2 regions of the Vermiculatibacterium agrestimuris genome follow, and region 1 is predicted to be linked to the other one. Evidence: a T-box and tRNA genes for the amino acid it is inferred to sense, from the RefSeq annotation. Region 1 holds a T-box; the other holds one or more tRNA genes.
What was found. A T-box is a leader RNA that pairs with one kind of tRNA and senses whether it is charged. The one in region 1 lies ahead of ileS (isoleucine--tRNA ligase), so its partner is inferred to be a tRNA-Ile.
Positions count from the first base shown of each region.

Region 1 (6,006 bases):
GTTGCAGGCGATGGAGGTGAGCATGGAGGACTGGAACCAGCCCCGGTACTGGTCGCCGCCCTCCAGATAGAGGTCGGCGGGGTATTTGAGATAGTCCCGCGCGTTGGCCACCGCCGCCCAGGTGGAGCCGGAGTCGAACCAGACGTCCATGATGTCGGTCTCTTTGGTAAAGTGGGCCTTGCCGCACTTGGGACACACGAAGCCCTGGGGCAGCAGATCCCGGGCCTCAGAGTCAAACCAGATGTTGCTGCCGTGCTCCCGGAAGAACTGGGCCACATGGGCGATGGTCTCAGGGGTGACGATGTCCGCGCCGCAGTCGTCGCAGTAGAAGATGGGGATGGGCACGCCCCACACCCGCTGGCGGGAGATACACCAGTCGTTGCGCTCGCTGATCATGGACACCATGCGCTCCTTGCCCCAGCCGGGGTGCCACTGGATGTTGTCGCAGGACTTGACGGCGGCGTCCTTGATGGCGTCCACCGAGCAGAACCACTGCTCCGTGGCCCGGTAGATGATGGGGTGCTTGCACCGCCAGCAGTGGGGGTAGGAGTGGGTGATCTGCTCCTTGCACAGAAGGAAGCCCTCCTTCTCCAGGTCCTCCACCACCATGTCGTTTCCCTTGGCGTAGTACTGGCCGTTGTAGCGCTCGTCGGTCATGATGCCCTTGGCGTTCACCGGCACAGGCACCCCGATGTTGGTCTTGCCCGCCTTGTCGTACGCCTGGCAGATGGCGAAGTCCTCCGCGCCGAAGCCGGGGGCGGTGTGGACGCAGCCGGAGCCGGCCTCCAGGGTCACGTGGTCGCCGCAGAGGATGACGCTCTCCCGGTCAAAGAGGGGGTGGGTCGCACGCATCAGCTCAAACTCGCTGCCCTTGCAGGTATAGAGCACCTCGCAGGCATCGTAGTCGACGCCGGCGGCCTTGCACACGCTCTGGGCCAGCTCCTGGGCCAGGATATACACCTCCCCGTTGGGGGCCTTTAACAGCACGTAGTCAAACTCCGCGTTGACACAGATGGCGAAGTTGCCCGGGATGGTCCAGGGGGTGGTGGTCCAGATGACGAAGTAGGTCTTGGAAAGGTCGCAGTACTGTCCCAGCTTGCCCTTGTCGTCCCGGACGGGGAATTTGACAAAGATGGTGGTGCAGGGGTCGTCCTGGTACTCGATCTCCGCCTCGGCCAGGGCGGTCTGGTCGAAGGGGCACCAGTAGACCGGCTTCATGCCCTTGTAGATAAGCCCCTTCTCCGCCATCTTGCCGAAGACCTCGATCTGCTTGGCCTCGAACTCCGGCTTCAGGGTGATGTAGGGGTTCTCCCACTCGCCCAGCACCCCCAGGCGCTTAAACTGCTCGGTCATCCGGGCGATGTAGCCCTCGGCGTACTCCTGGCACTTGGTGCGGAACTCGGCGGTGGACATCTCCTCCCGCTTTACGCTCTTGTCCTTGAGAACGGCGGTCTCGATGGGCAGGCCGTGGGTGTCCCAGCCGGGGACGTAGGGAGCGCAGAAGCCCGTCATGTTTCGGGATTTCACGATGATATCCTTCAAGATCTTGTTCATGGCGGTGCCGATGTGGATGTTGCCGTTGGCGTAGGGGGGGCCGTCGTGGAGGACGAAACGGGGTTTGCCCTCGTTACGCTTTACCATCTTGTGGTAGAGACCCTTGGCCTCCATGGCGGAGAGCATCTCCGGCTCCCGCTTGGGAAGCCCCGCCCGCATGGGAAAGTCCGTCTGGGGAAGATGAATGGTGTTGTTGTAGTCCATACTTCATTTCTCCTATATTATAAAATTTTTTGATTATCTCCAGAAATAACAAACGCCCTTGCCTCCCAAAGGAGACAAAGGCGCTGACCTCTGCGGTACCACTCCCGTTCCGCACAAACGTGCGGCACTCGTGCGTGCTGTAACGGGCACACCCGCCGGGGCTTATCCTCTCAGTTCAGTCCCGTCGCTCTGAGGTGATGTGTTCGCCCCTCCTCCCCTCCGCCTTTCACCAAAACGGCGGCTCTCTGGGCGGGCTGGGGGGTTACTTGTCCTCATCATTGCGTTTCACTTTTGTGATTTTATCCGCTTTTGCCCCGTCTGTCAAGGGGGATTGGTTATGAGTGGCAGTTGGTTGACGTGTAGATGATAAAAATGCATAAAAAAATAGCCATTTTAAAATGTTTTTTATTTATAATTGACAAATACACTGTGCGGGTGTAAAATATATCCAGAGGGAATTCCCGCACGCATACCATGCCAATCGATGTAAGATATAGAAAGGGGTATAATGATGAAAAAGCGTTTGGTAAGTATCCTTTTGACCGTGGCCATGTGTATGGGCCTGGCCGTCCCGGCGGTGGCAGTGGAGATTAGGCCTGAAGCACAGAAAGAAAATGTGACTATTACAGAGTGTGATATTTTGGGAAAAACTGCAGTTATGGAGCAACACATAGTCGATAGAGAGATTGACTATGTCAAAATTACATGCGGAACGGAAATTGCAGAGAGAATTGGAAATGAAATTTTTCTTAACGGAGAAAAAGTGGCAACGATTGTTGAACTTGAAGAACGTAACATAGATGCTCAAAATATAGAGCCAAGAACCGGGTGGCTTGATGTGGAAAATTGCCCATATGGAACAAAGAGCGAATACAACAAACTATATTCTTCGCAATATAGAAATCTGGCATTGGAAAAAAAGATTTCGGAATTAACGGTCGAAGGACTTTCGTACATACTTATGACATATTGCGGTGTTGCGGGAGTATGCCTTAGAATCGCACAAGAAATTATATCAGTAGCGGTAGACAGCAAATATGAAGAATATAAAACACTGTATTTATACGAAAGAATATATTCTCATAAAACACTGGGACAATTTTACCGTATGGTAGACCTCGATTACTATTTTGACAAAAATTATACAGAATTTGCGTGTAATGACTATTTTTATAGAGTGTGGGCATGATCACACTGGCTCTTGAGGATTACCTGGATCTTTTCATCAAAGTAGTGGACGTTACCCTTATAATTTGGCTGGGCGTCTTTGTCTTGGAAAAGCTGCTCCCCCTGTGGCACCGGCTCATCGAGCGGCTGCGCAAGTGTTCCCCGGGGCGGTTGAAGCTCCTTTGCTGGCTGGCCGCGATTTCCGTGCTCCTGTATGGGCTGGTCTGCTGGCTCCACCCGGAGGTCAGCCTTCCCTTGTGGACAGTAAAGGCCCTTTTTGTCCTTTTGACTGCCGTGAGCACGGTCACCTTCGGCATCAGCGCCGCCGCATGGAGAGCAAGAAGAGGAAAGAAATAAAAACCGGAGGGACGCTTGAGGAATCAGGCGCCCCTCCGCCTTGTGGAAAAGCGGCGCAGATGCTATAATTCAAAAAGGACAAATAAAGGAGGCGACTATGATGAAAAACCAGGAATTGCCCCACATCCAAAAACTGCTGTTTTTCCTCTGCCCTGTTCTCCTGCTGGTGGCTTCTCCCTGGGTCAGGGACTGCACGCTGAAATGTATCCAGCGCGATTTGCCGGGGGCGGGGGCCGCCTTTTGCGCGAACATCGCCCTTGCCGTCCTCCCCATCCTCCTTTTTGCATATATTTTGTTCATCGCCGGGGGCAAATTGAGGGGCCCCTTTCTCCTCGCCGGCCTGGTTGAGACCCTGCTCCTGCTGCTCCTGCCCCTGACGGTCAAGTGGGGCCCCGTGTACAGCGCCCTGATGAAGACCGGCGCCGTTGAGCTTCATGTAGAGTTTGGCTGTATCCTGCTGGGAATGTTGGCCCTGGCGGCCTTTTCCGGGGGACAGAAAGAGTGAAGCGGTGACCCACAGCGGAGGGGGATGACAAAATGAAAGGAACATTACGGGCTGTGGCGGCCCTGCTTTTGGGCGCGGCCCTGCTTCTGGGCGCGGCGGCGGGAGCCGCCTTCCCCGACGTGCCCGCCGGGGCGTGGTATGAGGCCGTGGTGGACGAGATGGCGGAGAAGGGCCTGCTGACAGGCTACCCCGACGGGAACTTCCACCCGGAGGACACCATTTCCGCCGCCCAGCTGGTCACCATCGCCGCCCGGTGCGCCGGGGCGGAGCCCGCCTCCGCCGGGGATCACTGGGCCGGGGCGGCCATGGAGCAGGCCCTTCAAAACGGCTGGTACGACTGGGACGAGCTGCCCCCCACCGGGGAGCGCTGGGATGAGCCCATCCCCCGCCAGCTGGCGGTGAAGATCTTGATGAAGGCCCTCCTGCCCGGGGCCGGGTACGACTTCAACCGGGACTCGGCCAGGCTGAAGGACTTCTCCTCCCTCAACGGCCGCTACTATGAGACCACCCTCTCCGCCGTGGCCGCCGGGGTGGTCACCGGGGACGGGGAGGGCAACTTCCGCCCTCTGGACGGCCTCATCCGGGCGGAGGCCTGCGCCCTCTTTCGGCGGGCCCTGTCTGCCGCGGGAGGCGTAACGCCCCAGCCTCCCGCGGAGACGGAGAGGCCTTCCGTCCCCGCGGTTCCCTCCGCCAAAGGAGGCGTGACGGAGAACGGCTGGCTCCAGGTCGTTGGAACCCAGCTGTGCAATGCACGGGGGGAGCCCATTGTCCTCCACGGCATGAGCTCCCACGGCCTGCAGTGGTACGGCCAGTATGCCTCCGCCCAGGCCATGGCCAACACGGCGGCCTATGGGGCCAACGTGTTCCGGGTGGCCATGTATACGGGGGAGGGGGGCTATCTCAGCCAGCCGGAGGCCATGACGGAGCGGGCCTTCGCCGCGGTGGACGCCGCCATCCAAGCCGATCTGTACGCCATTCTGGACTGGCACATCCTCTCCGACGGAGACCCCATGGCCAATGTGGCGGCGGCGGAGAGCTTTTTCGCCGCGGCGGCGGAGCGGTACAAGGACACGCCCAACGTGCTGTATGAAATCTGCAACGAGCCCAACGGGAACGTGACCTGGGCGGGAAACGTGAAGCCCTACGCCCAGTGGCTGGTCTCCGCCATCCGGGCCCAGGCCCCCAAAAGCGTTATCCTCATCGGCTCCCCCACCTGGAGCCAGGACATCCACCAGGCCGCCGCCGACCCGGTGGCGGGGGAAAACCTGATGTACACCCTCCACTTCTACGCCGGTACCCACGGCCAGGAGCTGCGCCAGCGCATCGATGCGGCAATGGCGGCGGGCCTGCCCGTCTTCGTCTCCGAGTGGGGCGCCAGCCGGGCCGACGGCAGCGGCGGAGTGTTTTTGGAGGAGAGCAAGGTGTGGCTGGACTTTCTGGGGGAGCGGGGCGTCAGCTGGTGCAACTGGTCTTTGTGCGACAAAAACGAGACCTCCGCCGCCCTCAAGCCGGGGACGGCCCCGGCGGGGAGCTGGACGGAGGATGACCTGACCGAGTCCGGCCGGTTTGTGTTCTCCCGGTTCTAAAAAAGGGAAAAGAGAGGGACGGGCTGTTACAGTCCCCCTCTTTTTTCGTCTTCTATTGGTGAAAAGGCTTTTTCAAGGAGGAGACCAAATGGACGACCGGGACATCATCGACCTGTACTGGGCCAGGGATCAGCGGGCGGTTGGGGAGACTGCGGCCAAATATGGCCCCTACTGCGCCGCTGTGGCGGACAACATCCTTCACGATTCCCGGGATACAGAGGAGTGTGTCAATGACACCTGGCTGAAGGCGTGGAATGCCATGCCGCCCCAGAGGCCTCAAAGGCTGAAGCTCTTTCTGGCCCGCATTACCCGAAACCTGGCCTTTGACCGCTGGCGAAAGGGCTCTGCCCAAAGGCGGGGCGGCGGAGAGCTGCCTCTGGCGCTGGAAGAGCTGGGCGAGTGCGTTCCTGGTCAGGATGAGGTGGAAGGAACCGTGGCGGCCGCCGAGCTCGCCGAAAGCATGCAACGGTTTTTGGCGGCGCGCCCCGCCCTGGATCGGGATCTCTTCCTGCGGCGGTATTTTTACGTGGAGAGCGCCGCCGCCATCGCCCGGCGATACGGCATGAGCCGGGAGAAGGTCTCCATGCGGCTTATGCGCGTCCGAAAAAAGCTGAAAGACCACCTGACCGAGGA
Region 1 covers NZ_CALPCU010000006.1:1,215-7,220, reverse strand. Annotated here, with positions in the region: gene ileS (isoleucine--tRNA ligase) at 1-1,758, opposite strand, end outside; T-box leader at 1,826-2,046, opposite strand; gene NFR87_RS03065 (hypothetical protein) at 2,270-2,947, shown strand; gene NFR87_RS03060 (hypothetical protein) at 2,944-3,282, shown strand; gene NFR87_RS03055 (hypothetical protein) at 3,383-3,787, shown strand; gene NFR87_RS03050 (cellulase family glycosylhydrolase) at 3,820-5,373, shown strand; gene NFR87_RS03045 (RNA polymerase sigma factor) at 5,462-6,006, shown strand, end outside.

Region 2 (5,311 bases), on a different contig from region 1:
CTTCTTCGCCTTGTCAATCTCTTTTTTGCTTCGCAAAAAGAGGTGGTGACCCGTACCGGATTCGAACCGATGTTAACGGCGTGAGAGGCCGCTGTCTTAACCACTTGACCAACGGGCCATGGTGCGCCTTCACGGACTCGAACCGGGGACCCACTGATTAAGAGTCAGTTGCTCTACCAACTGAGCTAAAGGCGCATAGGGGTGTGGGCTGTCACGCTGCGAACAGATCAGGGCGCTCACTCGCCTTCCCTTCGTCTCAGGCTGGTCTCCGGGCCTCTCTCGGCCCTGCGCTCGCCCTCGCTCCGATCCAGGCTCCTTCGCAGACCTGTTCTCCGCGCTTCTCTGCACCCTCAAAACCGAACAACGTAGCTCTATTATGTCCTGCAAGCGTGTCTGCATTCTTCATGTTAAGGTCAAGCCCTCGGCTGATTAGTACCGGTCAGCTGCATGCATTACTGCACTTCCACCTCCGGCCTATCGACGATGTAGTCTACATCGAGCCTTACTCCTCGAAGGATGAGAGATCTAATCTTAGGGGGAGTTTCACGCTTAGATGCCTTCAGCGTTTATCTCGTCCGTACGTAGCTACCCAGCTGTGACCTTGGCAGGCCAACTGGTGCACCAGCGGTACGTCCATCCCGGTCCTCTCGTACTAAGGACAGCTCCCTTCAAATCTCTTACGCCCGCAACAGATAGGGACCGAACTGTCTCACGACGTTCTGAACCCAGCTCGCGTGCCACTTTAATCGGCGAACAGCCGAACCCTTGGGACCGAATACAGCCCCAGGATGTGACGAGCCGACATCGAGGTGCCAAACCTCCCCGTCGCTGTGGACGCTTGGGGGAGATCAGCCTGTTATCCCCAGGGTAGCTTTTATCCGTTGAGCGACGGCACTTCCACTTGCATACCGCCGGATCACTAACTCCAACTTTCGTTACTGCTCGACTTGTCAGTCTCGCAGTTAGGCTGGCTTATACGTTTACACTCACTGCACGATTTCCGTCCGTGCTGAGCCAACCTTTGAGCGCCTCCGTTACTCTTTAGGAGGCGACCGCCCCAGTCAAACTGCCCACCTAACAGTGTCCCCCGACCTGATTCAAGGCCGCAGGTTAGAAATCCAGCAAATCAAGGGTGGTATCCCAAGGGTGACTCCACACGAGCTGACGCCCGTGCTTCCAAGTCTCCCACCTATCCTGTACATGACTTACCGAATTCCAGTATTAAGCTACAGTAAAGCTCCATGGGGTCTTTCCGTCTAGTTGCGGGTAACTGGCTTCTTCACCAGTACAACAATTTCGCCGGGTGGGCTGTTGAGACAGCGCCCAGATCGTTACGCCATTCGTGCGGGTCAGAACTTACCTGACAAGGAATTTCGCTACCTTAGGACCGTTATAGTTACGGCCGCCGTTTACTGGGGCTTCAATTCAATGCTTCGCCCGAAGACTAACATCTCCTCTTAACCTTCCAGCACCGGGCAGGCGTCAGCCCATATACGTCATCTTTCGATTTAGCATAGACCTGTGTTTTTGGTAAACAGTCGCCTGGGCCTATTCTCTGCGGCCCCCCTTAGGGGGCTCCCCTTCTCCCGAAGTTACGGGGTCATTTTGCCGAGTTCCTTAACAACCCTTCTCCCGTTGGCCTTAGGATTCTCTCCTCATCTACCTGTGTCGGTTTGCGGTACGGGCACCTTAGCATACCTCACGCCTTTTCTCGCCTCTGGACATCGAGGACTTCCCTACTATATTTCGGTCCCTTACGCCCGGGTCAACCAACGCCCGGGTCCCTCTATTCCAAAGTGTCAGCGTGCTTAAGGTTCGGTGGCTACGGAATTTCTACCGTATGTGCATCGACTACGCCTTGCGGCCTCGCCTTAGCTCCCGGCTTACCTTGGGCGGACGAACCTTCCCCAAGAAACCTTAGATTTTCGGCCATTATGATTCTCACATAATTCTCGCTACTCATTCCGGCATTCTCACTCGAATACAGTCCACCAGTGCTTCCGCTCTGACTTCGCCCCGTATTCGACGCTCCCCTACCCCTGTCCATAAGGACAAGCCCAAGCTTCGGTTATATGCTTAGCCCCGTTATATTTTCCGCGCAGAACCACTCGACCAGTGAGCTATTACGCACTCTTTGAATGAGTGGCTGCTTCTGAGCCAACATCCTGGTTGTTTTCGCAGTTCCACATCGTTTTCCACTTAGCATATATTAGGGACCTTAGCTGTGGGTCTGGGCTGTTTCCCTTTTGACCATGAGACTTATCTCACATAGTCTGACTGCCGATCATCAATTCTCCGGTATTCTTAGTTTGATAGGGTTCAGTAAGCTTATCGCCCCCTAGCCCAGTCAGTGCTTTACCCCCGGGAATCTAAATCAACGCTAGCCCTAAAGCTATTTCGGGGAGAACCAGCTATCTCCGAGTTCGATTGGAATTTCACCGCTATCCACAGGTCATCGCCGGACATTGCAACGTACGTGCGTTCGGTCCTCCATGGAGTTTTACCTCCACTTCAACCTGCCCATGGATAGGTCACACGGTTTCGGGTCTATGGCTGCTGACTTTATACGCCCTGTTCAGACTCGCTCTCGCTTCGCCTCCGGCACTGAATGCCTTAAGCTTGCCAGCAGCTATAACTCGCCGGACCATTCTACAAAAGGTACCTCATCACCCATTAACGGGCTTTGAGTGCTTGTAAGCACAAGGTTTCAGGTTCTCTTTCACTCCCCTCACGGGGTCCTTTTCACCTTTCCCTCACGGTACTGCTCCTCTATCGGTCATCAGGTAGTATTTAGGGTTGGAGGGTGGTCCCCCCAGCTTCCCACGGGGTTTCACGTGTCCCGCGGTACTCTGGATACCCGTCAACAGACTTCGCCTTTCGCCTACGGGGCTCTCACCCGCTGTGGCCGGCCTTCCCATACCGTTCGGCTAAACTAGTCTGTCTTATACAGGTCCACAACCCCAGGAGACAAGTCTCCTGGTTTGCCCTCTTCCGCGTTCGCTCGCCACTACTAGCGGAATCTCGGTTGATTTCTCTTCCTCGCCCTACTTAGATGTTTCAGTTCAGGCGGTTCCCTTCCTACGCCTATTTGATTCAACGCAGGATGACGGAGTATTGCTCCGCCGGGTTTCCCCATTCGGAAATCTACGGATCAAAGTGTATGTGCCACTCCCCGTAGCTTATCGCAGCTTGTCACGTCCTTCTTCGGCTCCTGATGCCAAGGCATTCCCCTTGCGCTCTTATCAGCTTGACCTCGTAGAACAGCTTTAGCTGTTCTCTTAAGATCATGAATTATGCAGATCATAACAGAAGTTGTCAATTTCAGCTCAATTGTCTTTACCCTACTAAACAGCTTTCGCCATTTATAAGTTCCACAACATTTTTCGCTTTCATTGCCCTCTGTTGCTTGCTCTTCATACTAGAATCTACGTTGTTCAGTTTTCAAGGTGCAGACCTTCCGGCCTTGGCTTAACGTCAAAACCAGATACAAGTCTTCAAGTCTTCTTAAAGACTTGTATCTGTTCTCGACCTTTAACGTTTGGTGGGCCAGAGTGGACTCGAACCACCGACCTCACGATTATCAGTCGTGTGCTCTAACCAGCTGAGCTACTGGCCCTCGTGGTGGAGGTTACCGGACTCGAACCGGTGACCCCCTGCTTGCAAAGCAGGTGCTCTACCAGCTGAGCTAAACCCCCATAGCACACTAGGACGTGTACCCTCTAAATTAAACAACGTGAATCCTTAACAACTCCATCCGAGTCTGACCTGAGGATTAGAGGTCTGACCGTAGCCAGCCCCGTTTCTCCTTAGAAAGGAGGTGATCCAGCCGCTCGTTCTCGAACGGCTACCTTGTTACGACTTCACCCCAATTATCGAACCCACCTTCGGCCGCGCCCCCCTTGCGGTCAGGCTACGGACTTCGGGTGTTCCCGACTCTCATGGTGTGACGGGCGGTGTGTACAAGGCCCGGGAACGTATTCACCGCGGCATGCTGATCCGCGATTACTAGCGATTCCAACTTCACGCAGGCGGGTTGCAGCCTGCGATCCGAACTGGGACGGCTTTTAGGGATTTGCTCTGCCTCGCGGCTTTGCTTCCCTCTGTTGACCGCCATTGTAGTACGTGTGTGGCCCAGGACATAAGGGGCATGATGATTTGACGTCGTCCCCACCTTCCTCCGTTTTGTCAACGGCAGTCTCGCCAGAGTGCTCTTGCGTAGCAACTGGCAATAAGGGTTGCGCTCGTTGCGGGACTTAACCCAACATCTCACGACACGAGCTGACGACAACCATGCACCACCTGTCACCGGTGTCCCCGAAGGGAAAAGCTTATCTCTAAGCCGGTCACCGGGATGTCAAGCCCTGGTAAGGTTCTTCGCGTTGCTTCGAATTAAACCACATACTCCACCGCTTGTGCGGGCCCCCGTCAATTCCTTTGAGTTTCAACCTTGCGATCGTACTCCCCAGGTGGGATACTTATTGCGTTAGCTGCGGCACGGAGGGGGTCAGACCCCCCACACCTAGTATCCATCGTTTACAGCGTGGACTACCAGGGTATCTAATCCTGTTTGCTCCCCACGCTTTCGCGCCTCAGCGTCAGTTAATGTCCAGCAGGCCGCCTTCGCCACTGGTGTTCCTCCGTATATCTACGCATTTCACCGCTACACACGGAATTCCGCCTGCCTCTCCATCACTCAAGAAAAACAGTTTCAAATGCAGTTCCAGGGTTGAGCCCTGGAATTTCACATCTGACTTGCTTCCCCGCCTACACGCCCTTTACACCCAGTAAATCCGGATAACGCTTGCCACCTACGTATTACCGCGGCTGCTGGCACGTAGTTAGCCGTGGCTTATTCGTCAGGTACCGTCACTTGCTTCGTCCCTGACAAAAGAAGTTTACAACCCGAGGGCCTTCTTCCTTCACGCGGCGTTGCTGGGTCAGGCTTGCGCCCATTGCCCAATATTCCCCACTGCTGCCTCCCGTAGGAGTCTGGGCCGTGTCTCAGTCCCAATGTGGCCGGCCAACCTCTCAGTCCGGCTACTGATCGTCGACTTGGTGGGCCGTTACCCCGCCAACTATCTAATCAGACGCGAGGCCATCTCAGAGCGATAAATCTTTGGCAACCAAAGCCATGCGACTTAGTTGCATTATGCGGTATTAGCAGCTATTTCTAACTGTTATTCCCCACTCCAAGGCAGGTTCCTCACGCGTTACTCACCCGTCCGCCACTAGGTATTCCTATCATTTGGACGAATCCTCAATCAAGGGTACCCCGTTCGACTTGCATGTGTTAAGCACGCCGCCAGCGTTC
Region 2 covers NZ_CALPCU010000048.1:261-5,571, forward strand. Annotated here, with positions in the region: tRNA gene NFR87_RS10225 (tRNA-Glu) at 44-118, opposite strand; tRNA gene NFR87_RS10230 (tRNA-Lys) at 120-195, opposite strand; rRNA gene NFR87_RS10235 (23S ribosomal RNA) at 410-3,253, opposite strand; tRNA gene NFR87_RS10240 (tRNA-Ile) at 3,540-3,616, opposite strand; tRNA gene NFR87_RS10245 (tRNA-Ala) at 3,620-3,695, opposite strand; rRNA gene NFR87_RS10250 (16S ribosomal RNA) at 3,811-5,311, opposite strand, start outside.
Region 2: it encodes a tRNA-Ile, which carries the amino acid that the T-box ahead of ileS (isoleucine--tRNA ligase) is inferred to sense. The anticodon was not compared.